DNA from 4 places in the Kitasatospora herbaricolor genome. Region 3 is predicted to be linked to each of the others. Evidence: riboswitches for the same ligand, from Rfam matches in the RefSeq annotation. Region 3 holds a riboswitch; each other region holds the start of a gene.
The links. A riboswitch is a leader RNA that binds a small molecule or an ion and turns the genes downstream of it on or off. The one in region 3 is predicted to bind cobalamin.

Region 1 (7,340 bases), 1.9 Mb from region 3:
CCGTCCCGGGCGCGGCGGCCACCGGCCGCGGCGCCCGGGAACGGCGACGGGGCCGGGCCGCACCCGAGGTGCGGACCGGCCCCGTCGCCGTCCCCGGGCCGGGGACCGGGCAGGCTAGAAGTCGTCGTCGAAGGCGACCGAGCCCTCGACCGCGACCTGGTAGGCGGAGACCCGGCGCTCGAAGAAGTTGGTCAGCTCCTGGACGTTCTGCAGCTCCATGAACCCGAACGGGTTGCTGGAGCCGTAGCGGACCGGCATGCCGAGGCGCGCGAGGCGCTGGTCGGCCACGGCCTGCAGGTACTCCCGCATCGACTCGGTGTTCATGCCGGGCAGGCCCTCGCCGCACAGGTCACGGGCGAACTGGAGCTCGGCCTCGACGGCCTCCTCCAGCATCTCGGTGACCTGCTTGGCCATCTCGTCGTCGAAGAGGTCCGGCTCCTCCTGGCGGACGGTGTCCACCACGGAGAACGCGAAGTCCATGTGCATGGACTCGTCGCGGAACACCCAGTTGGTGCCGGTGGCCAGGCCGTGCAGCAGGCCGCGGCTGCGGAACCAGTACACGTACGCGAAGGCGCCGTAGAAGAAGAGGCCCTCGACGCAGGCCGCGAAGCAGATCAGGTTCAGCAGGAACGCGCGCCGGTCGTCCTTGGTCCGCAACGAGTCCAGGTGGTCGACGGCGTTCATGTACTTGAAGCAGAACTGCGCCTTCTGGTGGATGGAGGGGATGTTCTCCACCGCGTCGAAGGCCGCCGCACGGTCGTCCGGGTCGGGCAGGTAGGTGTCGAGCAGCGTCAGGTAGAACTGGACGTGCACGGCCTCCTCGAACAGCTGCCGGGACAGGTAGAGCCGGGCCTCGGGCGAGTTGATGTGCTTGTAGAGGCTCAGCACCACGTTGTTGGCGACGATCGAGTCGCCGGTCGCGAAGAAGGCGACCAGCCGGCCGATCATGTGCCGCTCGCCCTCGCTGAGCTTGGCGAGGTCGGCGACGTCGGAGTGCAGGTCCACCTCCTCCACGGTCCAGGTGTTCTTGATCGCGTCCCGGTACCGGTCGTAGAACGACGGGTACCGCATCGGACGCAGCGTCAGCTCGAAGCCGGGGTCGAGGAGCATCTTCTCGCGGCCGGGCGCGTCGAAGTCGGTCTCCGGGGTGGGGGAACTCACTGGCAGGCCTCGCAGGACTCGGGGTTCTCCAGGGAGCAGGCGAGAGCCGCCTCCTCCTCCGGAGTGAGGGTGGACGTCGGCGCGGTGACCGCCACCGGCACCGGGGCGGCCGCGCGGGCGGTGCCGGTGGCTGCCTGGGCGATCCGGGTGGCCGGGCGCGAACGCAGGTAGTACGTGGTCTTCAGGCCGACCTTCCAGGCGTACGCGTACATCGAGCTGAGCTTGCCGATGGTGGGCGCGGCCATGAAGAGGTTCAGCGACTGGCTCTGGTCGATGTACGGCTGCCGGGCGGCGGCCAGGTCGATCAGCGCCCGCTGCGGGAGCTCCCAGGCGGTGCGGTACAGCGCGCGGACCTCGGCGGGCAGCCAGTTGAGGTCCTGGACGGAGCCGTTGGCCTCGCGCAGCGCGTCCCGGGTCTGCGCATCCCAGACGCCCAGCTCCTTCAGCTCGCGGACCAGGTACGGGTTGACCTGGAGGAACTCGCCGGAGAGGGTCTCGCGCTTGAACAGGTTGGACACCTGCGGCTCGATGCACTCGTACACGCCGGCGATCGAGGCGATGGTCGCGGTCGGCGCGATCGCGAGGAGCAGCGAGTTGCGCAGGCCGGTGGTGGCGATCCGGGCGCGCAGCGCGTCCCAGCGCTCGGTCCACTGCGGGGTGGTCCCGAAGTGGTCGATGTGCAGCTGGCCGCGGGCGGCGCGGGTCTCCGCGTACGCCTCGTGCCGGCCCAGCTGCTCGGCCAGCTCGCTGGAGCGCTCGTAGGCGACCAGCATGATCCGCTCGGAGATCAGCGTGGAGAGCTGCTTGGCCTCGGCGGAGTCGAAGTCCAGGCGGAGCTTGAAGAAGACGTCCTGCAGGCCCATCACGCCGAGGCCCACCGGGCGCCAGCGGGAGTTGGAGGTGCCGGCCTCGGGGGTCGGGTAGAAGTTGATGTCCACCACGCGGTCGAGGAAGGTGACGGCGGTGCGGACGGTCGAGTCCAGCCGGTCCCAGTCCATCGCGTTCACCAGGTCGGCGGGGGTGGCGCCGGGGGCCACGTGGGCGCCCAGGTTGACCGAGCCCAGGTTGCAGACCGCGGTCTCGGAGTCGTCCGTGACCTCCAGGATCTCCGTGCAGAGGTTGGAGGAGTGGACGGTCCGGCCGGGGAGGGCGGTCTGGTTGGCGGCCCGGTTGGAGGCGTCCTTGAAGGTCATCCAGCCGTTGCCGGTCTGCGCCAGGGTGCGCATCATCCGGGCGTACAGGGTCTGCGCGGGGATGGTGCGCACGGCCTTGCCGGCCGCCTCGGCCTTCAGGTACGCCTCGTCGAAGTCGGCGCCCCACAGGTCGACCAGCTCGGGCACGTCGGCGGGGGAGAACAGCGACCAGTCGCCGCCCGCGTTGACCCGGCGCATGAACTCGTCCGGGATCCAGTGGGCGAGGTTCAGGTTGTGGGTGCGGCGGGCCTCCTCGCCGGTGTTGTCGCGGAGCTCCAGGAACTCCTCGATGTCCGCGTGCCAGGTCTCCAGGTAGACGCAGGCCGCGCCCTTGCGCCGGCCGCCCTGGTTGACCGCCGCCACCGAGGAGTCCAGGGTGCGCAGGAACGGCACGATGCCGTTGGACTTGCCGTTGGTGCCGCGGATCAGCGAGCCGCGCGAGCGGATCCGGCTGTAGGAGAGGCCGATGCCGCCGGCGTGCTTGGAGAGCCGGGCGATCTGCGCGTAGCGCGAGTAGATCGAGTCCAGGTTGTCCAGCGGCGAGTCCAGCAGGTAGCAGGACGACATCTGCGGGTGCTTGGTGCCGGAGTTGAACAGCGTCGGCGAGGACGGCAGGTAGGAGAGCGCGCTCATCAGCGCGTACAGCTCGGCGACCTCGCGGACCGACTGCTCGTCGTCGCCGACCGCCAGGCCGCTGGCGACGCGGAGCAGGAAGTGCTGCGGGGTCTCGATCACCTTGCGGGTGATCGGGTGGCGCAGCAGGTACCGGGACTGCACGGTGCGCAGGCCGAAGTACTCGAAGCGGTCGTCGCCCTTCTGGTCGATCAGGGCGTCCAGCGCGTCGGCGTGCTTGGCCACGAACGCGGCGGTGGTGTCGCCGATCAGGCCCTCGGCGTGGCCGACGGTGATCGAGGCGGAGAAGGAGACGGCGCCCTGGCCGACGGCCTCGTCCTGGATCTCCAGGGCGAGCAGCCGGGCCGCGAGCTTCGAGTACTGCGGGTCCTCGGCGATCATCGACGCGGCGGCCTCGACGGCCAGCCCGCGCAGCTCCGCGAAGTCGGAGCCGGCGTGCCGGCCGCGCAGGGCGGCGGCGGCGACGTGGCCGGGGTCGACCTGGGGCAGGTCGACGCTGCGGTCGGTCAGGAGGCGCAGGAGCGCTCCACCGGGGTCGGACACCGTCGGGTCGGACGGGGCGGCGGGGCTGGAACCCTGGGCGGGCAGGGTGACTGAGGCAGCGGTGGTCAAGGCGCTTCTCTCCTGGCGGCGGCGGTCGGCGAGGGGGCTGCCGGGCCGCATGGGCGCAGGGGAGGGCAGCGCGGAACACCTCACGGCGCGCGCGAACCACCCCCCGGCCCACCCGCGAGGCCCGGACGATACTGCTGTGCTGCATGGCGACTGCGGGGAAGCCCTGTGGCACACCGTCGGCAGGTCATCGGACTCGCGTGGCCCGGTCGGGCAGCCCGCTCACCGCTGCGGGGCAGTCCCGGACTCGCACCGGGTTCCCCTGCGTTCGACAGCAGGAGTGAGCATACATCTAGTGGCGCCAGCCCGATGAAGCACCACATGTTGTGCACTGTGGCGTGTCGGGCGACCAGTCGTCGGCTCACGGAGCAGGCAAGGGGGAGGGTGCCGGGCCCGGATTTGGGAACGGATTGATTACCGGACAGCCCTGCCGCGCGCACCATGCTTTACGATCTCGCCTCATGAGCGAGGGAACGGGCGTACCGTCCGACTGGACGCGTCAGCCCGCACAGCCGGTCCAGGGTCAGCAGCCGGGGGCACCGGGGCAGCCGCCGCAGGGGCAGCAGCCCGTCCCGCCGGCTCCGGGTGGTTTCGGCCCGCCCCCGGTGCCGTACAGCCAGCCCGCGCAGCAGCTCCCGCCGCAGGGCCAGCCGGTTCCCCCGCCGATCCCGCAGCAGCACCAGCCGCAGCAGCCGTTCGCCCCCCAGCCCGGTCCGCAGCAGGCGCCGCCGCCGCAGTGGCAGCCCGCGCCGCAGCCGTTCCAGGCCGAGCCGAACTGGACCCAGCTGGCCGACCAGCACGAGAACGAGTCCCGCAAGCGCCGCCGGCTGTGGATCGGCGCCGCGGTGCTGGCCGTGGTGCTCGTCGGCGGCGTGGTGGCCGCCGGCGTGGTCATCTCCGGCAAGGGCGGCGGCGGCAACAAGCCGAACCCGAAGCCGGCCGCCTCGACCGGCCTGCCGCTGGAGCAGGCGCTGCCGCTGATCTCCGACGCCTCGACGGACAAGGCCCCGGTCGACGCCGCGACGCTCTTCCCCGACCAGACCCGCACCATCGACGGCAAGGTCTGGACCCGGATGGTCACCGGGTCGACCTCGCCCTGTTCCAAGGCGACCACCGGCGGGCTCGGGCTCGCCCTCGGCGACGACGCCTGCCGTTCGCTGGTCCGGGCCACCTACGTGTCCGGGGAGAGCGCCGTCACGGTCGGCATCGCCGTCTTCGACAACAAGGCGGGCGCCGACAAGGCGCTCGGCCGGCACGCGGGCCTGGTCCAGGGCCTGTCCGGCCCCGGGGTCGCCACCTTCTGCGTCACCGACAAGTCGGGCTGCGCCGAGACGCACGCCGCGGTGGGCCGCTTCGGGTACTTCACCGTCGCCGGTTCGCTCAAGCAGACGCCGGACCAGGCCGATCCGGCGGCGGCCGCGGCGGCGAGCCCGCTCGCGGACCGCGCCAAGGAGGTCCTGCTGGGCCGGGCCAAGCCGGCGGCCACCGCCGGCTGAGTACCTCCGCGCGCGGACGTGGGGTGGCGGGCTACCCCTACCCTGGCCTGGCCCTCGCCTTGCCCGGCCCCTGCCCGGCCTGGCCTGGCCCGATCCGGTCGGATCCGGCCGGTGACCCGCGCCCCGGTGCCGGTCGCGGGTGACGGGCCGTCCGGGCCCGGGGGCACCGGGCCGTTCGTGCCGGACCGTTCGTGACGTCCTGTTCACGACGGCCGTAACAGGCCGCGAACGCGCGTCCGATAAGGTGTGGTGCCCCGGGGGACAGTTGCTGCATGGTCAGTTCGCTCCGGCACGCGGAACGCAGCTACCAGGAGGTACCGCGCGGTGAGCACCGCGACCAGTGCGCCCAGCAGAAGACGCAAGTCGTCCGGCCGCCGCCGGAACGCGTCGGAGCCCGTCTCGGGCCTGCTGCTCCCGGCACCCCCGAACGCCCAGGAGAAGTACAACTACACCGTCCGCAACCAGTGGGTGCTGACGCTCTGCTCGGTGATCAGCTTCGTCTGCCTGGTGATCAGCCAGGTCGAGCTCTTCCGGGTCGGCTCGTGGTTCTGGCTCTGCGTGCCGTTCCTCGTCTTCACCGTCGTGTACTACCTGGTCTCCCTGCGGGTGAACAGCTTCACGCCGAACTTCGACCTCAAGGAGCACCGCCGGCTGGTCCGCAAGTGGACCCCGGCCGAGTACCCGACCGTCGACGTGTTCCTGCCGGTCTGCGGCGAGCCGATCGAGACCCTGCACAACACCTGGACCCACGTCCGCAAGCTCGCCGAGCACTACCCCGGTCTGGTCATGCCGTACGTCCTGGACGACGCGGCCAGCCCGGCGGTGGAGGCGATGGCCGCCGACTTCGGGTTCCGCTACGGCGTCCGGGAGAACCGCGGCTGGTTCAAGAAGGCGGGCAACCTGCACTACGGGTTCGACCGCTCGGACGGCGAGTACATCCTGATCCTGGACGCCGACTTCGCGCCCCGCCACGACCTGCTGGACGAGGTCCTGCCGTACATGGACCGGGACCCGAAGCTGGGCATCGTCCAGTCGCCGCAGTTCTTCCGCGTCCTGGACTCGCAGAACTGGATCGAGCGCGGCGCGGGCGCCATCCAGGAGCTGTTCTACCGCTCGGTGCAGGTGGCCCGGCAGCGCAACAACGGCGCGATCTGCGTCGGCAGTTGCGCCGTGTACCGGCGCGAGGCGCTGGCCGAGAACGGCGGCACCACGCTCATCGCGCACTCCGAGGACGTGCACACCGGCTTCGACCTGCGCGGTCTCGGCTGGGACCTGCAGTACATCCCGGTGGCGCTCTCCACCGGCGTCTGCCCGGACACCGCGGGCGCCTTCCAGAACCAGCAGTACCGCTGGTGCATGGGCTCGATGTCCCTGCTGACCAGCAAGAAGTTCTGGCAGGCGAAGCTCGGCTTCACCACCCGGCTCTGCTACGTCTCCGGGTTCCTGTACTACATGCACACCGCGCTGATGACCTTCGCGCTGCCGATGCTGCCGATCATGCTGCTCGTCCTGCAGCCGAGGCTGCTGGAGGTCAGGCACCTGGTGCTGGTCATCCCCAGCCTGGTCTACGCGACCGTCATCTTCCCGCTGTGGCACCGGGCGCCCTACCGCCTGGAGGCCTGGGCCGGCCGGATGATGTACGGCTGGTCGCACTTCTTCGCCATCTGGGACCTCGTCCGCGGCCGCCAGATGGGCTGGCAGCCGACCGGCTCCAACGGCGCGAAGAAGGACAAGCAGCGGCGCTTCTGGTGGGGCGTCATCTTCTGGAGCGGCGGGACGGCCGTGGTCTGGGTGGGCGCCGCGGTCTACCGGATGTTCACCATGCACCCGCCGGACTTCGCCCTCGTGCTCTCCTCCGGCCTGTTCTACGCCGTCACCGTCGGCCGAATACTCATCCAGCCCCGATCCCAGGACGCAGTGGCATGACAGACAGCAACACCCGCCCGGGGGGCCGGCTCCCGGTGCTGGTCCGCCTGATCGCGGTCGCGGCCCTGGTCCTCCCGCTGGCCGCCTGCGACCTGCTCGGCGAGAAGAACATCGGCCCCACCCCGTCCGCGGCGGCCGCCTCGGGCGCCGCCGCGGCGCCCGGGGCCACCGGTGCGGCCGCGGCGCCGGCCGAGGCCACCGGACTGCCGTACGACGTCCGCCCGCTGCTCAAGCCGGCGAAGAAGTACCTCGGGATCGCCGCCGACGGCGCGCCGCTCTCGATGGCCGCGGTGGACGAGTTCTCGGCCAAGGCCGGCAAGAA
Region 2 (7,340 bases), 1.1 Mb from region 3:
AGTTGGGCGGCCCGGTCGGTGACGGCCGGGCCCTCGTGGGCGCCGTCCGGGCACTGCGGGTCGGGGGCGGCGGGGTCGCAGGCGAAGCGGCAGCCCTCGACGGTGCTGATCGAGGGCAGCAGGCCGGCCAGCGCGCGGACCATGGTGGACTTCGCGGTGCCCTTCTCGCCGCGGACCAGCACCCCGCCGACGGCCGGCGAGACCGCGTTGAGCAGCAGCCCGAGCCGCAGGTCGGCCATGCCGACGATCGCGGTGAACGGGTATCGGACGTCAGTCATCGGGTGTCCCTCTCCTCGGCCGGTCCTGCGGCATCCGTACCCGGCAACGTCTTCACGGCGCACCCGGCGGCACGAAGGGCAGGCCGTCGGCCGGGACGCCGCCCTCGATCAGCCGCCACAGCGCGCCGGTGTCGGCGTGCTCCTCGATCAGGTCGCCGAGGCGGTCCAGCCGGGCCTCGCGGGCCGCGGCGAAGGAGGTGTCCGGCGCGGGGACGAAGGCGCGCCCGGCCAGCTTCGCCACCTCGCGCAGCAGCTCCCGGCGGAACCCGTCGTTCTCCAGCGCGCCGTGCCAGGTCGTCCCCCACACCGACCCGGTCCGGCAGCCGTCCAGGAAGGGCTCGCCGCCCTCGACGGTGACCACGCCGTGGTGGATCTCGTAGCCCTCGACCCGCTGTCCGAAGGCCTCGCCCACCGGACGGGCCAGCACCTTCTCGGCGCCGAACCGGACGTGCGCCGGCAGCAGCGCCAGCCCGTCGACCGCGCCGGCCTTCGACTCCACCCGGTCGACGATCTCGCGGGTCAGCATCTGGTAGCCGCCGCAGACGCCGAGCACCGGCAGCCCGGCGGCGGCCCTGGCCCGCAGGGCGGGCTCCAGGCCGCGCTCGCGCAGCCAGGCCAGGTCGGCGACGGTGGCCCGGGTGCCGGGCAGGATCACCAGGTCGGCGTCGGCCAGCTCCTCGGGGCGGGTGGCCCAGCGGACCAGCACCCCGGGCTCCTGGGCCAGCGCGTCCACGTCGGTGAAGTTGGACAGCCGGGGGAACCGCACCACGGCCACCCGCAGCACGTCCGCGCCGAGCGGGCCGGGCGTGTCCTCGCGGTCGACCACGGTGGAGAGGTCGAGCGAGTCCTCGGCGTCCAGCCAGAGGCCCTTCAGCATCGGCAGGGTGCCGAGCACCGGACGGCCGGTCAGCCGGTGCAGCATCTCCAGGCCGGGCTCCAGCAGCCGGGCGTCGCCGCGGAACTTGTTCACGAACCACCCGGCCACGTGCCGCTGGTCCTCGGCCGAGAGCAGCGCCAGCGTCCCGTACATCGCGGCGAAGACCCCGCCCCGGTCGATGTCGCCGACCACCACCACGGGCAGGGCGGCAGCCGTGGCCAGGCCCATGTTGGCGATGTCGCGGTCCCGCAGGTTGATCTCGGCGGGTGAGCCGGCGCCCTCGCACACCACCACGTCGTAGCGGCGCCGCAGGTCGGCCAGGCACTCCAGGGACTTCTCCAGCAGGACGGGCTTGCGCTCGCGGTAGTCCAGCGCGCCGACCTCGGCGACCGCCCGTCCGAGCAGCACCACCTGGCTGCGGCCGTCCGCGCCGGGCTTGAGCAGCACCGGGTTCATCGCCGCCTCCGGCTCGACCCGGGCGGCCTGCGCCTGCATCGCCTGGGCGCGGCCGATCTCGGCGCCGTCGGCGGTGACGAAGGAGTTCAGCGACATGTTCTGCGCCTTGAAGGGCGCGACCTTGACGCCCTGTCGGGCCAGCCAGCGGCAGATCCCGGCCGTGACCACGCTCTTGCCGGCGTCCGAGGTCGTTCCGGCGACCAGCAGTGCCCCGCTCAATTGCGGCCACCCTTCCGTTGACGTGTGAGGCCCCGGCCCGCGCCGTGCAGGAGGGCGTGCCCGGCGGCGGTGACGCCGAGCGCGAGCAGCCCGACCCGGCGGGAGAGCCGGCAGGCCCGTTCGATGTCGGCCACCCCGACCGGGGGCAGTTCGCGGCCCAGTACCGGCCGGTGCTCGACCCTCTCGCCGTAGGCCAGGGTGCCGCCGAGGCGCACGCCCAGCGCGCCGGCGAAGGCGGCCTCGGCCCGGCCGGCGTTGGGGCTGGGGTGGGCCGCGCCGTCGCGGTGCCAGACCCGCCAGGCGGTGGCGGGCCGGGGCGCGGCCAGGACGGTCAGCAGCGCGGTGAGCCGGGCGCCGGGCCAGCCGGCCACGTCGTCCAGCCGGGCCGAGGCCCAGCCGAAGCGGACGTAGCGGGGCGAGCGGTGCCCGACCATCGCGTCCAGGGTGTTGACGGCCCGGAAGGCGAGCAGGCCGGGGGTGCCGGCCAGCGCTCCCCAGACCAGGGCGTTCACCACCGCGTCGGCGGTGTTCTCGGCGACGGACTCCACCACCGCCCGGGCGATCTGCTGCTCGTCCAGCGCGCTCGGGTCGCGCCCGCACAGGTGCGGCAGCCGCTCCCGGGCGGCGGTGAGGTCCCCCGCCGAGAGCGAGCGCCCGACGGTCCCGGCCTCCCGGATGAGCGAGGTGCCGCCGAGCACCGTCCAGGTCGCGGCGGCGGCCAGCGCCGCCCTGCCTGCCGGCGAGCGTCCCAGGGTGCGGTCGGCGAGCGTGGCGACGGTCGCGACGGTGCCCACGCAGAGCGCGGTGTACGCCGCGCCGGCGGCCCGCCGGTCGCGCCAGAGCAGCCGTTCCAGGCGGCCGGCGGCGGTGCCGAAGGCGGCCACCGGGTGACCGCGTCGCGGGTCGGCGAAGCGGGCGTCGGCCAGGTGTCCGGCGACGGCGCCCAGGGCGAAGGCTGCGCCGCGGGTCAGCCCGCGCACGGCAGGTGCGCGGCGGTACGGCGGCGGGCTCGGTTCGACGGTGGCCGGTGGACGGCCCGGGCAGCCTGCATGGCGTGCGTGTCCTCACTCAGGGTCCGCGCCCTGGCTCGACGTACCGGGGGCGAGAGTCTCCTGGCTTCCGGGTCGGACACACCCTCGGGCCTTCCCGCGGGCTTCTGACGGACCGCCGTGACCATGGTTCGAGCGTGCTCCCCGGTGACAGTGGCGGGACCGCGCCGGATTCGCACCGGCTTCCTCTGCATGCCTCCGTTTGGCTGATGGATCCCATCACGCGGCCGAACCGGGAGTCAACCAAGGCCACCGAGGGTTTGGTCACACGCGCGGCCCGCGTGCGCCGTGCGCGGCGCGCGGACGACGCACCCCGGGCGCCGGGCCGGCCGTCCGCGAGCGGCGCAGGCCAGGGTCGCGCTACCCGCGTAGCGGTGCGCCTTGGAGGAAACCGTCATTACCTCCGAGTAGCGCGCCCGTCGGGCGGCACTGATCTGTACGATCCGCCAGTCGCCCACCGGGGGCCTGACCTGCGCTTCGTGCGTTCGGCGTCTGGGGCCGTCCGGGCCCGGCCCGTACGGTCGTTGCTCATGCGATCCAGACAGCCCTCCGTGACGCCGGTGCCCTTCTCGCCCATGGCGGCCAGGGCGCACCGCGCCGGGCTGGGCCTGACCCCTCATCAAGTGGCGGAGGGGATGGCCGCGCACGGGGTCCGGCTGCTGCCGGCCCACGTGATCGGCTGGGAGACGGGGGAGATCCGGCCCTCCGAGGAGGAGTTCATCGCCCTCGCCCGCGCCCTGTGGTGCCCGCCCGCCCAGTTGATGGGAGCCCGGCCGGCCTGCCTGCGCGACTTCCGGGTGGCCCGGGAGCTCGGCCGGGACGAGGCCGCCCGCCGGATCGGCCTGTCGCCGCGCGCCTACGACCTCGCCGAGGACGCCGGCCGGTGGACCGGGGACGAGGACCGGACGTACGCGCTCGCCCAGGTGCTCGGGATGACGCTGCGGGAGGTGGTGGCCGTCCTCGGCCGTGGGGAGGAGCTGGACCAGCGGCTGCGCCGTTGCGTCGACGGGCGCTGGCAGGCCCAGGTGAAGGCGGTCGGGCGGATCGTCCCGGTGCCGAAGGAACTGCTCGCGGCGGTGCTGACGGACCTGCAGAACGAGTACCAGGTGACGGCGCACTGGGGCTCCGGCGGCTGGGGGTCGTCCGCCCCGGCGCAGCCCGAGCCCCCGCGGCAGACCCGGCCGCTCGGCGAGCGCTTCTGGGAGCTGCTGTCCCGGCGGCCCACCGAGATCCCGGTCTGACCCCCGAGCCTCTCCTTCCCCTTTCTTCCTCCGCGTCCCCCTTTCCGGGTTCCTTCCTCCGCGCTCCGCACGGCTCCCCGCCCGCCCGCTTCCGATCCCCGCCCGTGCCCCGGACGGCCCCGCACCGGTGGCCGCCCGGCCCCGCGACGCGTGGACTGGGGAGCGGATCCAACCGGGCCGTGGCCGGCCGCCCGGCAGGGAGCAGCAGAGCGGGGAGCGAGATATGCGTTGGGGAACCGCAGCAGTCGTGGCGGCCGCCGCGGCCGGTACGGGCGTGGCCGTACTGGCCCTCGGGCGCAAGGTGTCGGAGCGGGCGGTGCACCCCCGCGCGGACCACGCGTCCGGCGCCCGGCCGGTCCGGGTGCTCGGCGTGGCCGCCGGCCGGGTCACCCTCACCCGGACGGTGGAGACCGCCCGTCCGGGCCGCTACGCCCTGGAATGGGGGGCCGACGGCCACGCGGTGGTCGGCGAGGTCCTGCAGAGCGACCAGCAGGCCGTCACCCGCCGGCTGGAGCGGGCGGACACCGGCACCCTGGAGACCGGCACCGTGGTGCGGCTGACCCCCCGGGTCCACCTGGGGGACCCGACCACCGCGCTCGGGCTGCCCTTCCTGGAGACCGCCGCGGTCGGCGAGGCCGGGCCGCTGCCCGCCTGGTACCTGGACGGGATGCGCGGCACCTGGGTGCTGCTGGTGCACGGCCCGGGGGCGGACCGGCAGCAGACGCTCCCGGTCGTCCCGCTGCTGCACCGCCTGCGACTGCCGGTGCTGGCCGTCACCTACCGGGGCGACGAGGGCGCGCCGGCCTCGCCCGACGGGCTCGGCCACTTCGGCGACACCGAGTGGCGCGACGTCGAGGCGGCCGTCCGGCTGGCGCTGGACAGCGGCGCGGGCAAGGTCGTGCTGTTCGGCTGGTCGCTGGGCGCCACCATGGCCCTCCAGACGGCGGCCCGCTCGGCCTGGGCCGAGGCGGTGAGCGGCCTGATCCTCGACTCGCCGGTGCTCGACTGGTCCAGGACGGTGCGCAGGGAGGCCGCCGGGGCGGGTGTCAGCGCCCCGCTGGCCGGGCTCGGGGCACTGGCCGCCCAGGGGCGCTCCGGCGTCGACCTGGCGGGCTTCGCACGGCTCGCCGAGGGCACCGACCTGCGGGTGCCGACGCTGCTGATGCAGAGCCCGGACGACGCGGTCGCCCCCTGGCCGGCCGCCGAGCGTCTGGCCGGCCGCCGTGAGGACCTGGTCAGCCTGCGCCCGGTGCCCGGGGCCGCGCACGCCGCGCTGTGGAACGCCGACCCGCACGGGTACGAGGAGAACCTGCGGCGCTTCCTCACGCCGCTGTTGTGACCCGGGCGGCTGCTGCGACCCGCGCGGCCGCCGTGACCCGAGCCGCCGCACCGGCCCCGGCGCCCCCTGCCGGGCCCGCCCGGGCCGCCGTGCGAGGCACCCGGCGGCAGCGGCCCGGGCCGCCCCTCGCCGGGGGGTACACCATCCAATAGGTGGCGTGACCACGTCATTTTTGCGGTGCGCAAGCCCGGTTTGGGGTCTGTTGCCCGATCTTGCGGCCCTCCCCGCCCCGGCTCCCCGCAGACTCGCCGAACTCGATGTGACAGAACGCCCGTGCACGGGGAAGACTGCACGGCGTGACGTCTCGGAACCCGCGCGACCGTGATGCCCCGCTCCCGCCGACGATCGGTACCGGCGCGACGGTGACCCGTCTGCCCGGTACGGCCCACCGTCCCGACGGTGCGCGCCCGGGCACTCCCGGCGCACCCCGCCGCCGTGGCCCCGCACCGGCTCCCGGTCGCGGGCGCGCACCCGTACCCGAAGGCTTCCCCGCCCCCGCCGAGCTGGCCCCGCTGGCCCGGCGGATGCTCGTCGACGCCGTCCGGATCGCCCGCTGGGCCGGCGAGCTGGAGCAGGTCGACAAGCGCGGCGAACTCCTCCCCGAGGACGCCCGCGCCGCCGGACGCGCGCTCGCGATGACCGTCGGCGCCGCCGCCAAGGCCTGGGGCCAGGCCCTGCTGGTCGGGCTGGTCGAGCCCCGCGACGGCGGCGCCGCCCCCGGCTGGCGCCTGCACGCCTGGGAGCACGACGACGAGGCCGTGGTCCGCGGCTGGTCCGCGCTCTTCGACGCCTGGACGCTGCTCGCCCCGGTACCGCCCGCCGCCCTGCGCGGTGTCTTCGCGGTGCTCGCCGGGCAGGCGGTCGACCAGGCCCCGCAGCTGCTCTCCTTCCTCCACCTGGTGGACGGCCCGGTCTCCGACGGCGAGCTGATGGAGCTGCTGCGCCGCGGCCTGGACGAGCGCCGGATGGGGGCCGGCACCGGCCTGCTGTCGCTGTCGCCCGTCCCGCACGCGGCCTCCGCGGTCTCGGCCGTCCGCGGCACCTGCCGGGAGCCCCAGGTGGACACCCCGGCGGCGCCCTCCGACGTCGCCGCCGTGCTGGACTGGATGCTGGACGGCCTGGCGGCCGTCGGCGCCGTGATCCGGCTGGACGAGGCCGCCGAACTCTCCCCGCTCGGACACTGGGCGGTGCGCGCCAAGCTGGAGGAGATCTGCACCGTCGCGCAGACCGCGGCCGGGCACATCGAGCAGAGCGCGCTGGAGCTCCTCAACGCCTGCGCCGACTACTCCCCGGGCCCGGCCCGCGCCGAGTACCGCGCCTGGGTCGCCGCCCGGCCGGTGGACCGCGCCGTCGCCGAGCTGCTGGACGCGGCGCAGGGCGACGACGCCCTGGTGCGCGGCCTCGCCTTCGAGGCGCTGCGGGTGGCCGGCGGCACCGCCGAGCAGGCGGTCAGGGCCGCCGTCGACGAGCCCGTGCTGCGCCCGTACGCCCTGCTGTGGCTCGCCGAGCAGTCGGACGAGGAGGGCGTCTCCCCGGCCGACGTCCTCGGGGCGGAGGACGCCGCCTGGCTCTGGGTCGACACCGCCGCCGCCGTCCTGGACCACGGGGAGACCGGACTGCTGGTCGGCCACGTCGAGGGCGCCTCGGCGGGCGACCCGGTACGGCTCTTCGCCCGGGCCCGGCAGTCCGGGCACCCGCGCGCGGCCTCCGTCCTGACCGCCGTCTCCGGCGTGCACCCCGACCCGGCGGTGGCCCGGGCGGCCCGCCGCTCGGCCTTCTCGGTGCACAACGGCGGCGCCTAGGCACGCGGCCCCTGCCGCCCCCATCGGCCGTACGCAGTACGAAGGGCCCGGATCCTGGTGGATCCGGGCCCTTCGTACT
Region 3 (7,340 bases):
TCCGCAGGTCGGCGATCTCGTGCTCGTCCTTGACCACCCGCATCCGCTCGACCGCCCGACCCAGGTCCGCCAGGCGTACGCCCTCGGCGAGGCCGGACACCGCGCGGTGCCGGGCGACGGTCAGGTCGTGCTCCTCGACCACCAGATCGCCTACCCGCAGCTGGGCTGCGGCCTCGGCGGCCGCGAACGCGGTGTCGACGCCGGCCGTCACCAGCAGCTGACTGAGGTCCTCGCCGAGCAGGTGCTCACCGGTGTCGTCCGGCGGCAGGTCGTCCGGCAGCGCCAGCAGCGCGCGCTCCCGGGTGAGCAGCAGGGTGGCACCGCACGGGCCGCAGCCGGTGAGGTAGCGGACGTTCGACGGCCGGGTGATCAGCGCCGCGTCCGCCCCCTTCGCGCTGCAGTTCTCCCTCAGACGCTCCCGCCGGCCCGCGTACGCATCAGACATGGGTCGAGCGTACGGAGAGCGGCGGCGGTTCGCCCGGCGAGCGATCCGGACGGCGGCACCCGGCGGTCTCCGGGCCGGGCGGGGGCGGCACGGAGAACGGCACGGAAGGCGGCCGGGAACGCGCCGGGGCGCCGGGGAATGCACCGGCGGGCGGACGTGTTGGAGGAGTCACTGGTGGAAATGACATCCATTTCACCACCTGCTCCACCTGCTCGACGCGCTCCACCGCACCGCCCGCGACACCGAAGGAGAGTCCCATGGCCCGCAACGAACTGCGCCCGGTCGTCCGACTGCGCTCCACGGCCGGCACCGGCTACACGTACGTGACCCGGCTGAACCGGCGCAACGACCCCGACCGGATGGCGCTGCGCAAGTACGACCCGGTCGCGCGGCAGCACGTGCTGTTCCGCGAGGAGCGCTGACACCTCCCGCACCGACACCGCCCGCCGCCGCGACAGCGCCGGCGAACCCCCGGACCGGCACCCGGCCCGCGCCCGACACCCCCGAGGAGTACTCCGATGCAGACCGGCATCCACCCCGCGTACCGCCCCGTCGTCTTCCGCGACCGCAGCGGCGACCTGGCCTTCCTCACCCGATCGACCATCGGCACCGGCACCGGCACCGGCACCGGGCGGACCGTCGAGTGGGAGGACGGCAACAGCTACCCCGTGGTCGACGTCGAGGTCTCCTCGGCGAGCCACCCCTTCCACACCGGTCGGGCCCGGGTGCTGGACGGCGCCGGCCGGGTCGAGGCCTTCCACCGCCGCTACGGCAGGCGGCACGGCTGACCGGACGGGTCCGGCCGGGGCGGCGCCACCCCTGGACGGGCGGCGCCGCCCCGGTGCGTCCGGGCGGCCCTCAGCGCGGCGGCGGCACCGACACGACCATGGTCAGCCGTACCGGCACGGCGCCGTCGTTGCGGTAGCCGTGCGACTCGGAGGCCTCGAAGGAGGCGGTGCTGCCGGCCGGCACCGCATGGTCGCGGTCGCCGTGCGAGAGGGTCAGCTCGCCGGTCTCCACCCGGACGATCTCGACCGTGCCGGCCGGGTGCGCCTCGGAGCTGTAGCCCTCGCCGGGTTCGAGGCGCCAGGCCCAGAGTTCCAGCGGCCCGGGCGCCTCCACGCCGCTGAGCAGCGTGCCGCTGCCGCCGGCCGGGCCGCTCCAGAGCGGGACGGCCTGGTCGGCGGTGACGATCCGCACCGCGGCGCTCTCGTCGTAGTCGAGCAGCCGGGCGATCGAGGCGCCGAGCGCATCGGCGAGCCGCACCACCGAGGCGACGCTGGGATTGGTCCGCGCCTGCTCGATCTGCACGATCATCCCCCGGCTGACGCCGGCCCGGGCGGCCAGGGCGTCCAGGGTGTAGCCGCGCTCGGTGCGCAGCCGTTTGAGGTTCCGGGCGAGCGCCTGGGTGACGAGATCGGGATCCGGCACGGGACAGTCCAATGAATTGATTCGGATAGTTCACTATGTTGCACTACGCTGCGGTCCGGACAAGAAGTCCACCCGACTGTACTGCGGAGGCCACTGTGCTGTCCCACGTTCACCCGCCGGCCGGGCGCGCGCCCGCCCCGCACACCCCCGCCGGCCAGCCGGCCGCCTCCCGATGAGCGCCCTGCTCGCGCTCAGCGCCAGCCTGCTCTGGGGCCTGGCCGACTTCGGCGGCGGAGCCCTCACCCGGCGGCTGCCGGCCCTGTCGGTGGTGGTCGCCTCCCAGCTGGCGGCCGCCGTGGTGCTGGTGGTCGCCGTGCTCGCCACCGGCGGCCTCGCGGACGCCTCCCCGATGCTCTGGTACGCCGTCGCGGCCGGCGTGATCGGCCCGTTCGCGATGCTGGCCTTCTACCGGGCACTGGCACTGGGCCCGATGGGGGTGGTCTCGCCGCTGGCCACCGTCGGGGTGGCCGTCCCGGTCGGCGTCGGGCTGGTGCTCGGCGAGCGCCCCGGTCTCCTCCAGGCGGCCGGGATCGCGGTGGCGGTGGTCGGCGTCGCCCTGGCCGGCGGCCCGGAGCGCGGCGGGCGGTCCGCCGGCCGGACGGTCCTGCTGCTCACCCTGGGCGCAGCCTTCGGCTTCGGCGCCGTGATGGCCCTGGTCGCGCATGCCTCCGGCGAGGGCAGGCTGCTGCTGACCCTCTGCGTGCAGCGGCTCTGCAACATCGCCGTCGGCGGCGCCGCGCTCGCCCCGATGCTGCGCCCGGCCGGAGCCCGCCGGGCCCTCGGCCGGGAGCTGCGCGGGCGGATGCCCGCACTGACCGCGATCGGCGTGGCCGACGTGGCGGCGAACGGCACCTACGCGACGGCCTCGCACAGCGGGTCGGCGGCCGCGGCCGCCGTGCTCGCCTCGCTCTTCCCGGTGGTCACCGCCTTGATGGCGCGCGGCCTGCTGAAGGAGCGGCTGCGCCCCGTCCAGGTGCTGGGCGCCGGCCTGGCGGTGGCCGGGACCTTGCTGCTCGCCGCCGCCTGAGCCCGGCCGGCCCCGCCCGCGCGCCGACCCGGGGCGGGGCCGGTCAGGGGCGGGCGGCCCAGCGCTGCTCGACCCGGCCCAGTCGCCAGTACGCGATCGCCGCCGCCCAGACCACCACGAACAGGCCGACGATCACGTACCCGACGTTGTCGAGCGAGAGGCCGGCGATCCAGCCGCTGACCGGGTCGGTCAGGTCCAGCTTCTCGTGCAGCACGCCGACCAGTTCGATGGTGCCGATGATGAAGGCGACCGCGATCGACAGCCCGGTGATGGTCAGGTTGTAGTACACCTTGCGCACCGGGTTGGAGAACGCCCACTGGTAGGCGAAGTTCATGAACGTCCCGTCCAGCGTGTCGAACAGGCTCATCCCGGCGGCGAACAGCAGCGGCAGGCAGACGATCGCGTACCAGGGCAGGCCCGCCGCGGCGCCGCTGCCGGCCATCACCATCAGGGTCACCTCGGTCGCGGTGTCGAAGCCGAGGCCCAGCACCATGCCGACCGGGAACATCTGGCCGGGCCGGGTGATCGAGCGGGTGGCCCGGCTCAGCACCCGGTTGAACAGGCCCCGGGAGTTGAGGTGCTCCTCCAGCTCCGCCTCGTCGTAGCGCCCGTCCCGCATCGCCCGGAAGACCCGAAGGATGCCGAAGAGCGCGGCCAGGTTGAGCGCGCCGATCAGGTAGAGGAAGGCCCCGGACGCGCTGGTGCCCAGCACCCCGAGCCACTGGTGGGTGACCGAGTCCTCGTCCATCAGGGTGTTGGCCAGCTGGGCGCCGCCCGCCACCAGGGCCGCCATCAGCACGACCATCGAGGAGTGCCCGAGCGCGAACCAGAAGCCCACCGACACCGGGCGCCGGCCGTCCGCCATCAGCTTGCGGGTGGTGTTGTCGATCACCGCGATGTGGTCGGCGTCGAAGGCGTGCCGCATCCCCAGGGTGTAGGCGGTGATGCCCAGGCCAACCCCGAAGACCTGGGTACCGACCGCGTACTCGTGCGGTGCGACCAGGAAGAACAGCGTCCCGAACGCCAGCACGTGCATGGCCAGGATCACCACCATCAGCCCGGCCGTCCGTACGGTGTCCTCGCGCCGCCAGCGGAAGGCGGGGAGCGCGGGATCGACCGCGGGCGCCGCCGTTCGGGCAGCACCGATTTCGGGCAGGGTCATCCGGTCACGCTCCAGCACCTCGTGGATCACTTCGTGAGATGCCGTGGCCGGTCTCCTGGCTTCGGGGCACACCCGGCCGCGAAGCGGCGGTGGGTGCTGCGCGACCGCACCAGGCCTTCCCGGACGCCTCGGCGTCCAGTGACCACCCGCCCGGGGGGCGGGTACGGTGCGGAGACTTCCCGTTCACAGTGGCGAGGGCCGCTCCGGAATGGGACCTCTGAAGGTCCGTCACCGGTCTTCCCGAACACCACGGCGGGCCACACCGTACGGGGCGTCAGGTCACTTGTGCAAGGCTGCGCACCTGCGCAGGTGTTCAGGATCACAGTCAGTCCCCCGGCTGCGACAATGCCCGCATGCATCTCGTACCGGCCGAGCGCGCGGACCACCGGACCATCGACGGGCACCGGGTCTGCGAGGCCATCGCCGCCATCGGCGACACCGCCCGGGTGCGCGCCTGGGCCGAGCGCTTCTCGCTGCTCGCCGACCCCGGCCGGCTCGCGCTGCTGGTCGCCCTGCACCGGGCCGGGCCGCTCGCCGTCAGCGACCTCGCGGTGGCCACCGGCATGCGCGACCCGGCCGTCTCGCAGGCGCTCCGGCTGCTGCGCACCGCCGGCGTGGTGGCCGGGGAGCGGGACGGCCGGGTGGTGCGCTACCGGGTCGTCGACCAGGAGCTCGGCGCCCTGCTGGGCCCCTGCGCGGCGGCCGAGCACGTGGGCCCGGAGCCGGCCGTCAGCTGATCCGCAGGACCACCTTGCCGAGGTTGGCCCGGCGCTCCAGCAGGCCGAACGCCTCGGCCGCCGCGGTGACCGGGAACTCCGTGCAGACCGGCCGGAGCGCTCCCCGCCCGAGCAGCTCCCAGAGCTCCTGGCGCCACTCGTCGAGCAGCCCGGGGCGGTGCCGGGCCAGCACGGCCATCGACAGACCGGTCACCGTCCGCATCCCGCCCAGCAGTTCGCCGGCGTCGAGCGTGCCGCCCGCGCCGCCGAGGGCGACCAGCCGGCCGAACGGCGCCAGCGCGTCGAGCGCCCTGGGCAGCACCTCGCCCCCGACACCGTCCAGGACGAGGTCCACCGGCGCGCCCCAGCTTCCGTCCTGGTAGCGGAACACCTCGTCCGCGCCGAGCCCCCGCACGAAGCCGGCCTTCTCCCCGGCGCCCACGGCCGCGATCACCCGGCCCGCGCCGAGCGCCCGGGCCAGCTGGACGGCCAGGTGTCCCACCCCGCCGCCCGCCGCCGTGACCAGGACCGACTCGCCGGCCCGCAGGCCGCCCACCCGCAGCGCGCCGAGGGCGACCAGCCCGCTGCGCAGCACCGCCAGCGCGTCACCGGCGGCCGGCGCACCGGGCACGGCGACGGCGAGCCCCGCCGGGGCGGCCACCAGCTCGGCGTGCACCGCCGGGGCGATCCCGCCGACCCGGTCGCCGGGCGCGAAGCCGGTGACGCCCTCGCCGGCCGCGACCACCCGGCCGAGGTACTCGCCGCCCGGGCCGGCCGGGGCCTGCGGGGCTCCTCGCCCCCGCAACTGCCTGAGCGCGGGCAGCGTGACGCCGGCCAGCTCCGGCCGGACCAGCAGCTCCCCCGGGCCGGCCACGGGCTCGGCCACCTCGTCGAGCCGGAGCGCCGCCGGGCCGTCGTACGTGTGGAACCTGAGTGCGCGCACGGGCGTCCCCCTTCTCCCCCAGCGGAGGGATTTCATTGGATACCCCAACGGTAGGGACGAATTCATGGGGATGTCCAACGAATATCCGGATAGACTGCCCCCATGTCCGAGACCCCGCTCGCCCACCTGCAGACCCTGCCAAGCTGGCTGCTCGGACGGGCCTCCGCCCTCGGGCACCGCCTGGTGGCCGATCAGTTCGCGCGTGAGGGCGTCCGTCTGCCGCACCACGCGGTGCTCTGCGGCGTGGCCGAGCACGGTCCGCTCGCCCAGGCGGACCTCGCCAGGATCGTGCGGATCGACCCCAAGGACCTGGTCGCCGTCCTCGACGACCTCCAGTCCAGGGAGTTCGTGACCCGCGCACCGGACCCGAAGGACCGACGGAAGAACACCGTCGCGCTCTCCCCCGCCGGCCACGACCTGCTGGCCCGGCTGCGGATCCTCGGCGACCGGGCAAACGCCGCGCTGCTGGCGCCGCTCGACCCCGAGGAGCGCACCCGGCTGGTGGAGCTGCTCGCCCGGGTCGTCGCCGCCCCGCGGGACTGAGGCCCGGTCGTCGCCGCCCCGCGGAACTGAGGCCCGGGGCCCGGCCCGGCGCCCGGCCCGGGCCGCCTCAGGCCTGCTGGCAGGAGGGGCACCAGAAGAGGTTGCGGGCGGCGTGCTCCTCGGTGCGGACGTCCGTCCCGCAGACCAGGCAGGGCATCGCCGCACGGCGGTAGACGTAGACCTCGCCGCCGTGGTCGTCCACCCGCGGCGGGCGGCCCATCGCCTCCGGGGTGTGCTCGGGGCGGACGGTGTCGATCCGGCCCGCGCCGACGCCCTCGTGCATCAGGCCCACCAGATCGGCCCAGACGGCGTCCCACTCGGCGCGGGTGAGGTCCCGGCCCGCCCGGTGCGGGCTGATGCCGAGCCGGAACAGCACCTCGGCGCGGTAGACGTTGCCGACCCCGGCCAGCACCTTCTGGTCCATCAGCAGCGCGGCGACCGTCGTCCGGCTGGCGGAGATCCGCCGCCAGGCCAGGTCGGGGTCGGCGTCCGCGCGCAGCGGGTCGGGGCCGAGGCGGGCGTGCACGGCGGCCTTCTCGGCGGCGGTCAGCAGCTCGCAGGTGGTGGGGCCGCGCAGATCCGCGTACGCGTCGTCGTTCTCCAGGCGCAGCCGCACCACGCCGACCGGCGCGGGGGCCCGGCCCTCGCCGAAGGTGAAGCCGCCGTAGAGGCCGAGGTGGACGTGCAGCCAGGCGCCCTCCTCGAAGCCGAGGAAGAGGTGCTTGCCGGTGGCCTCGGCGGTGGCCAGCAGCTGCCCGTCGATCAGCTTGGCGCCGTCGGCGAACCGCCCCTGCGGGCTGGAGACCCGGACGGGGCGGCCGCCGAAGGTCTTGAGGTTCTCGGCGGCGAGGCGGTGGATGATGTGGCCTTCGGGCACGGACTCGGCTCCCCCGGTGGATCAGCAGGACGGGTCCATCATCCCAGCCGGCACTGACAGCCGGCAGGGACGCCGGACGCCGGCCTGACCCGGAAAGGCGTGGTCAGCGCACCGGCCGGCCCAGCAGCCGGGCCAGGATGACCTGGTCCAGGGCGGCGGCGGTGGCCGCGACGTCCAGCTGCGAGTTGTCGATGAT
Region 4 (7,340 bases), 880 kb from region 3:
ATACCCGACATGGTCAGCACGGCGTACTCGAAGTCGGGCTCAAGGGGGAGCCGGACGGACCCGCCCTCGCGCAGGGTGAGGTCGACGCCGACCAGCGGGGTGTGGACGGTTCCGGGTGAGGTGGTGCCGTCGAGGGAGCCCAGGATCACCGTGCCGTGCAGCCCGGCCGCGGTCACCTCGGGGAGGTCGGCGTGGTGCTCGAAGGCGGGGGCGGTGTGCCGGTGGGCGTCGGGCAGGGCGACCCAGAGCTGGGCGCCGTGCAGCAGCCGGGCGTGCTCGCGCGGGGACTCCTCGGAGTGCGAGACGGCCCGGCCGGCGGTCATCAGCCCGAGTTCGCGCGGACGGACGGTCTGCAGGCTGCCGAGACTGTCGCGGTGCAGCACCTCGCCCTCGTGCAGCCAGCTGACGGTCTGCAGCCCGATGTGCGGATGCGGGGGCACCTGCATGCCGGGCTGGTCGGCGATGTCGTCCGGCCCGTAGTGGTCGACGAAGCACCAGGCGCCGACCATCCGCCGGCCGAGGTTCGGCAGCAGCCGGCGCACGACGGTGCTGCCGCCCAGCGCGGTCTCACGGGGCGCCAGCAACTCCCTGACGGGCCCGCCCGGCACCCGTTCCCGCCCGCCGCGCACGACTGGGGCCCTCCGGTCGGACTCGCTCATGCCTGATCGGCTCCCTTGCTGCGGGCCGCGACCACGGGCGTGGCGCCGGCCACGGCCAGGGTGACGGGCGTCCGTTCGGCGATGTCCAGGAGCCGGGCGCGCTGCGCCTCGTCCAGATCGCCGACCAGGTCGATGCGGCGGGTGATGCGCGCCGACCGGTCGGATCCCTTCTCGTAGCCCAGGTGCACCCGGACGGTCTCCAGCGGCCACTGCTTGCGCTGCGCGTACATCCGCAGCGTGATCGCGGTGCAGGAGCCGAGCGCGGACAGCAGCAGGCCGACCGGCGTGGTGGCGGTGTCGCCGCCGCCGGCCGAGGCCGGCTCGTCGGCGGTCAGGTGGTGCCGGCCGGAGCGGATGTCCACGCGGTAGTCCTCGCCCGTGCTGGTGGCCAGGACGGCGGCGGACCGGACGAACTCCGGTGCGGCGGTGGTGGTGTCGGGGGAGTCGGCGGCCGCGCCGGGGGCGGCCGGGGCGGCGGTCACAGGCCGAAGCGGGTGCGCTGGGCCTGGGGGACCAGGTCGACGTAGTCCGGGTGCTTGGTCAGCCAGCCGCGGATGAAGGGGCAGTACGGGAGCACGTCCGCGCCCCGCTCCCGGGCGGCGTCGAGGGCGGCGCGGGCCAGCACGCCGGCGAGACCGCGCCCCGCGAACGCGGGGTCGATCTCGGTGTGGATGAAGGCCAGTTCGTTCTCGTGCCGGAAGTACTCGGCGAAGCCGGCGAGTTCGCCGTCCTCCGTGATCTCGAACCGCGAACGGTCGGGGTTGTCCGTGACGGTGGTCGTCATCGTTCCTCCAGGGTCGTGGGTGGCGGGCGTCCGGCCCGCCATCGAGGTTAATTTAGCATTCAACAAGTTATCGATCAAGGAAGGCGGCTGGCGCGGGCGCCGGCTGGTGCGTGCGGGTCCCGTCGGACCAGGCGATCGAGCGGTCCCTTGACGTCGGCCACCCGCCGAAGGTGGTGGGCTGTCCGTCGACCAGGGCTTCCGGCCGGCTCGTCGCCGGGGTCGGAGTCCGCGAACTCACTCCCAGGGCAACGGAGTCCGCGCCGCGATCCGCGAAACCCGGGGCGACGGGGCCTCCGTCACGACGGCAGTCGCCCCCAGCCCGCGCCCGCCCGCGCTCGCGACACCGCCGGCTGTGCCGAACCGCCCGGTGCCCGGCGCCGCATCGACCCTCGACACGCCACGTTCGTCGTCTCGGCCCCCGGCCCCCTACGTCACCCGGAGGAGCACGGCACCGAGCAGAAACCGACCAACTCGCGCCGCTGCACCTTCACTTGACCGCCCCCGCCGCAAGGGCGGAAGTTCACCTGGATCCGCGAGCATGGGCGGCCATGAGAAACCTCAGTCGCCGCATCTTCATCTTAGGCGGGCTCACCACCGCGGGCGCCGCCGCACTCCAGGTCGGGGCGACGGCTCAGCCGTCGGCCGCCGCCACCACGCCCTTCCCCTTCACGCTCGGCGTCGCCTCCGGGGAGCCGGACGACAACAGCGTGGTGCTCTGGACGCGTCTGGCTCCGACCCCGACCAACGCGGACGGCCAGGGCGGCATGCCCAACGCCGACGTCGCCGTCGACTGGCAGCTGTCGACCGACCAGAACTTCACCACCCTCGTCAGCTCCGGTACGGTCACCGCCCGCTACGCGCAGGCCCACTCCGTGCACGTGCTGGCGGGTGGACTCGCCCCGGACTCGGAGTACTACTACCGGTTCCGGGCCCAGGGGTTCATCTCCTCGGTGGGCCGGACCCGCACCGCACCGGCGCAGAACACGGTCGGGCGTGACTTCACGATGGCCTTCGCCTCGTGCGCCCACTACGAGAGCGGCTACTACACCGCCTACCGGCGGATGGCCGACGACCGCCCCGACCTGATCCTGCACCTGGGCGACTACATCTACGAGGGCGGCGCCGGCACCGGCGGGGTGCGCCAGCACCTCGGCAGCGAGATCGTGTCGCTGGCCGACTACCGCCGCCGCTACGCGCTCTACCGCACCGACCCGGACCTCCAGGCCGCGCACGCGATCGCGCCGTGGCTGGTGGTGCCGGACGACCACGAGGTGGAGAACAACTACGCCGACATGGTGCGCGCCGACAGCAGCCCCGTGCTGACGGCCGCGCAGTGGACGGCGCGACGCACCGCCGCGTACCAGGCGTACTTCGAGAACATGCCGCTGCGGGCCGCGGCGACGCCGTCCGGCAACAGCATCCAGCTCTACCGCCGGGTCCGCTGGGGCACCCTCGCCACCTTCCACATGCTCGACACCCGCCAGTTCCGCGACGACCAGGCCTGCGGCGACGGGACGAAGGTCTGCGCCGACGCCGACCTGGCGAACCGTTCGATCACCGGCGCGGCCCAGGAGGCGTGGCTGCTCGACGGACTCGGCCAGCACCTGAGCACCTGGGACCTCATCGGCCAGCAGGTCTTCTTCGCCCGCAACGTCAACTCCGCGGGCGCGATGAACATGGACGCCTGGGACGGGTACCGGGCCAGCCGGACGCGGATCCAGCAGGGCATCATCGACCGGGCCGTGCGCAACCCCGTCGTCCTCACCGGCGACGTGCACGCGTCCTGGGGCAACGACCTGAAGGCCGACTACGCCGACCCGTCCTCGGCGACGATCGGCTCCGAGCTGGTCTGCACATCCATCACCAGCGGCGGCAACGGAAGCGCCACCACGACGATCCCCAACGGATCGCTCAATCCGCACCTGCGCTTCTACTCCAACCAGCGCGGCTACGTCCGCACGCACGTCACGCCGGCGCAAATCACCGCCGACTTCAGGTCGGTGGCGACGGTGACCGAGCACGGCGCGGCGGCGACCACCGCCCGGACCTTTGTCATCCACGACGGACAGCCGGGGTTGGCCGATGCGTAAACTCTCCGTACTCGGCGCGGTCGTCGCCGGATTCGCCGCGGCCCTCGCCATGGTCGCCCCGGCCTCGGCGGCCGGGCCCTCGTCCTGGGTGACCGCGAACAGCGACTCCACCGGTGACCAGGACACCTCCTCGATCGCGGCCAACCGCCTCGGCGACGTCGCGGTGGTCTGGGAGGACGACCGCGACTCGACCGCCCCGGCCGACGACGCGCACAGTGACGTGTGGGTGCGGATGTTCCGCAACGGCGTCTCCGCCTACGAGTCGAAGCTCTCGGCCGGCGGGACGGCGGGGGTGGCCTGGCGGCACCTCCAGCCCGACGTGGGCCTCGACGACCGCGGCAACGCCGTCGTCGTGTGGGCGGAGGACCCGGACGGCAACGGGTTCTACAACATCGTCTACCGGGTGCTCTCCCCGGCCGGTGCGGTCCTCGGCTCCGGTCGGGCCAACGCGAACTCCGACGGCCAGCAGATCCATCCGCGCGTCGCGGTCGACCCGGACGGCGCGCCGGGCAGCACCGGCGCGGTGGCGTTCTCCGTGGTGTGGGAGGACATCCAGGGCACCGCGGCCGCGACGGTGAAGGCGGCCGGGTTCACCGGGACCACGACCAAGGCCTACGAGGTGACGGTCAACGCGACCGGCGGCGCGCACCACAACCCCGACGTCGCGACCTCCGCCTCGGGCGACGCCGTCGTCGTCTGGGACGACGACACCGACAACAACGGCTCCTACCAGATCGGTCTGGTGAAGCTGGCCAAGGCGAACGGGGCGGTCGCACTCACCCGCCGCAGCGCCAACAGTTTCGCCGGCGGCCAGCAGCAGCGTCCGGCCGTGGCCGCCGACTTCAACGGCGACTTCGCCGTGGCATGGGAGTCCGACCACACCGGTACCCGCGGTGTCTGGGCCCGGTCGTTCACCGCCGCCGGTACCGCCGGCTCGGCCGAGGTCGAGATCTCCGCCGGACCCGGAGCCGGCAACCCCACCGTCGGCATCGACGACCAGCGCGACGCCGTGGTCGGCTGGAGCGTCGCCGGCACCGATCCGGCGGTCCGGGCCCGGGGCCTCAACCCGGACGGCACCTTCGCCGGCCGGCTGCCGGCCCAGTCCGTCAGTCAGGTCACGACCGGTCGGCAGGAGCAGGCCGCGGTGGCCTCCTCCCCGTTCGGTGCACTCGCGATCTCGTACACCGATGACAACGACGGCAACAGCTTCGACCAGGTCCTGCTGAGTCTGGGGGCGACCAACTCGGACTGGTGACGTCCGCTCGATCCACGGACGTCCGCCGGGCCGCCCGGTCGGGAGATCCGGCAGGCGGGTCCGGAACCGCGCGGGAACGCGGTTCTCCGGTACCCCTGTCGGACCACCTCCACAGGGTGGCCCGGCGGGCGTCCGGGTCCGGGGGTGGGCCCCTGCTCGACCGCGGCCAGTGCTGAAGGGATGTCAAGAGCCCGCGCGCAGCCCAGGTGTCCGCAAGCGCTCGCGCGGCACGCCGGCTTCAGGATTGTGCTACGGCCGAGGGAGGACGCTCGTGCAGGGGCCGGCCCGGTGGCCCTGCCCCGGTGCTTCTGATCTGCGGCGACGACCGTAGAGTGGCCTGCGCAGCTGGTTCGCCCTGTCCGCCAGGCAGGCGCGTCGCAAGAGGGAACCCGGTGGGAATCCGGGACTGCCCCGCAGCGGTGAGCGGGAACGACCGCCGTCATACGCACTGGGCCAAGGCGGCCCGGGAAGCGACGGCCAGTAGGAGTCCGCCCTTCACAGGGGTGGGCGCGCCCGCGAGTCCGAAGACCTGCCGCTGCCCGCGGACCGCCACGGTCCGTGGTCCCACCGGACCCCGCGGGCGGGTCGGCGGCGGGGAGGGACGCGCACGCGCACCTCCCGCTCCTGCGCGTACCCGGGGTCTCCTGAACTCGCGAAGGAGAGTTCCGTGCAGCAGACCGAGTGGCCGGGTGCCCCCGGGGCCGTGAACCGTCGAGGCCCGGACAGCGGGGCGACGGCAGGCCGGTCCGCCGGCTCCGGCGCGGCCGGGATCCGGCCGGGCGCTCCGACGACCGGCGGGGTGGCCCGGTGACGATGCCCCCTGCCGTCTCCCGGACCCCGACGGACTCGGCGGTCACCCTGGCCCACATCATGAGCGAGCACGACACCAACCTCTACGGGACGGTGCACGGCGGCGTCGTGATGAAGCTGATCGACGACGCCGCGGCCGCGGCCGCCGGCCGGCACGCGGGTGTCCCCGCGGTCACCGTGTCGGTGGAGGAGATGTCCTTCCTCGCGCCGGTGCGGGCCGGTGACCTCCTGACGGTCCTGGCCCGTGTCGATCACGCCGGGCGCAGCTCGATGTACGTCTCGGTGGTGGTGACGGCGGAACGGTGGAACCTCACCGGGCCGGTGACGAGGGTGGCGACGGCGCAACTGGTCTTCGTCGCCGTCGACGCGGACGGGCAGCCGCACCGTGTGCCGGCGCTGGTCCCGGAGAGCACCGTCGAGCAGCGCCGCGAGCGTCTTGCCCGTGAGCGCCGCGCTCGGCGGGCGAAGGGGCCGGCCGGCTGACCTGGCCGACCGGCTGACCCTCAGCACCCAGGTCCGTCCGGGCCCCCGACCCCGACCCCGCCCTGACCCGGAGGGGAACCCGGGGCCCGGACGGACCGGCCGTCACCAGGGCGCGCAGTGCGCCGTGCGGCCGTGCTCACACCGCCCGGTGGGCGTGGAATCCCCGCCCGCTCTTGCGGCCGAGCAGTCCGGCCTCGACCATCCGGGCGAGCATCGGCGGGGGAGCGTAGAGCGGCTCCTTGTACTCGTCGTACATCGGGCGCCCCGCCCGCCCGCGCGCCGCACTGGCCCGCTCCGGCGTCCCGCTCCGGCCGGGCCGCGGGCGTCCTCGGGCCTTTGCGAGGGGCCGGGCCCAGGTGCCAGGACGGCCGGTACCACGTGCAGGTCTGAATTATTAACGGGCCCGGTGCCGTCGAGGCCTCCGGCGGCCGGGACCAGAACCGGCCCCCTGCGGATCCGGCCCCTTCGGGTGGTGCCGGCCTGCCCGAGGGGACCGGCCGGCACCCCTGCTCGGCCCGGCGGCGGGGGAGGGTGCCCCCGCCGCCGGGCCGCCACCCGTGACCGCGCGCCGAGCCGCCGGGCGCCTCCGTCCGACCGCCTCCGTCCGCCCGCGCCCGGCGCGCCGCGACACCCGTCAGTTCACTGCGCCGCCAGGCGCGGCGTGCGCGGCGGCACCGTGCGCCGGCTGCCCGTCGCCTCGAAGGCCGCGCCGAGGGCCAGCAGCGCGTTGTCGTCGTAGGCCCGGCCGGCGAAGGTCAGCCCGACGGGCATGCCGGTGTCCGCCATGGTGCCCATCGGCACGGTCACGGTCGGGATGCCGAGGTGACGGGGCACCAGGTTGCCGTTCGCGACCCAGACACCGTTGCGCCAGCCCAGCTCGGCGGACGCCTCGCAGACGTCCATGTCCGCGGGCCCCACGTCGGCGACCGCGGGGAACACCACCGCGTCCAGGCGCAGGTCGTCCATCCACAGCTCCAGGTCGACCCGGCGGGTCTCCTCCAGCCCGCGCAGCCCCTCTTCGAGGTGCGGCATGTCGGTGAAGGACGCGTACGGGCGCTCGCGCACCAGGCGCGGGTAGTCGCCGATCGTGTCGTCGAAGCCGGTGTAGCGGTCGGGGAGTTCGCCCTGCTGCTTGGGCCAGATGCGGTCGGGGTCGACCTCGGCCAGGGTGGCGAGCGCCGGGTCGCCGTTGGCCCGCAGGAAGTCGTCCCACGCCCAGGCGGACAGGTCCTCGATCTCGACGGCGAGGAAGTCGCGGC

Region 1: another riboswitch for cobalamin. It lies ahead of J2S46_RS25500 (ribonucleoside-diphosphate reductase subunit alpha); the one in region 3 lies ahead of nicT (Nickel transporter NicT).
Region 2: another riboswitch for cobalamin. It lies ahead of J2S46_RS28845 (cobalamin biosynthesis protein); the one in region 3 lies ahead of nicT (Nickel transporter NicT).
Region 4: another riboswitch for cobalamin. It lies ahead of J2S46_RS36965 (acyl-CoA thioesterase); the one in region 3 lies ahead of nicT (Nickel transporter NicT).

Annotation. Positions count from the first base shown of each region.
Region 1 is NZ_JAUSVA010000002.1:5,747,678-5,755,017, forward strand. Features, by position in the region: gene J2S46_RS25495 (ribonucleotide-diphosphate reductase subunit beta) at 115-1,110, opposite strand; gene J2S46_RS25500 (ribonucleoside-diphosphate reductase subunit alpha) at 1,158-3,650, opposite strand; cobalamin riboswitch at 3,761-3,922, opposite strand; gene J2S46_RS25505 (hypothetical protein) at 4,058-5,092, shown strand; gene J2S46_RS25510 (glycosyltransferase family 2 protein) at 5,417-7,018, shown strand; gene J2S46_RS25515 (glycoside hydrolase family 26 protein) at 7,015-7,340, shown strand, end outside.
Region 2 is NZ_JAUSVA010000002.1:6,560,308-6,567,647, forward strand. Features, by position in the region: gene J2S46_RS28835 (putative cobaltochelatase) at 1-278, opposite strand, end outside; gene J2S46_RS28840 (cobyric acid synthase) at 331-1,830, opposite strand; gene J2S46_RS28845 (cobalamin biosynthesis protein) at 1,827-2,810, opposite strand; cobalamin riboswitch at 2,936-3,068, opposite strand; gene J2S46_RS28850 (helix-turn-helix domain-containing protein) at 3,410-4,120, shown strand; gene J2S46_RS28855 (alpha/beta hydrolase family protein) at 4,344-5,459, shown strand; gene J2S46_RS28860 (hypothetical protein) at 5,756-7,261, shown strand.
Region 3 is NZ_JAUSVA010000002.1:7,672,403-7,679,742, reverse strand. Features, by position in the region: gene J2S46_RS33390 (M24 family metallopeptidase) at 1-445, opposite strand, end outside; gene rpmG (50S ribosomal protein L33) at 703-867, shown strand; gene J2S46_RS33380 (type B 50S ribosomal protein L31) at 964-1,233, shown strand; gene J2S46_RS33375 (helix-turn-helix domain-containing protein) at 1,304-1,876, opposite strand; gene J2S46_RS33370 (EamA family transporter) at 2,049-2,903, shown strand; gene nicT (Nickel transporter NicT) at 2,947-4,065, opposite strand; cobalamin riboswitch at 4,094-4,332, opposite strand; gene J2S46_RS33360 (ArsR/SmtB family transcription factor) at 4,419-4,802, shown strand; gene J2S46_RS33355 (quinone oxidoreductase family protein) at 4,795-5,724, opposite strand; gene J2S46_RS33350 (MarR family winged helix-turn-helix transcriptional regulator) at 5,827-6,267, shown strand; gene J2S46_RS33345 (Fpg/Nei family DNA glycosylase) at 6,335-7,144, opposite strand; gene J2S46_RS33340 (AAA family ATPase) at 7,248-7,340, opposite strand, start outside.
Region 4 is NZ_JAUSVA010000002.1:8,553,906-8,561,245, forward strand. Features, by position in the region: gene J2S46_RS36940 (pirin family protein) at 1-659, opposite strand, end outside; gene J2S46_RS36945 (OsmC family protein) at 656-1,141, opposite strand; gene J2S46_RS36950 (GNAT family N-acetyltransferase) at 1,138-1,443, opposite strand; gene J2S46_RS36955 (alkaline phosphatase D family protein) at 1,992-3,533, shown strand; gene J2S46_RS36960 (hypothetical protein) at 3,526-4,788, shown strand; cobalamin riboswitch at 5,117-5,339, shown strand; gene J2S46_RS36965 (acyl-CoA thioesterase) at 5,602-6,081, shown strand; partial or broken gene J2S46_RS36970 (3-hydroxyacyl-CoA dehydrogenase family protein) at 6,218-6,337, opposite strand; gene J2S46_RS36975 (amidase) at 6,721-7,340, opposite strand, start outside.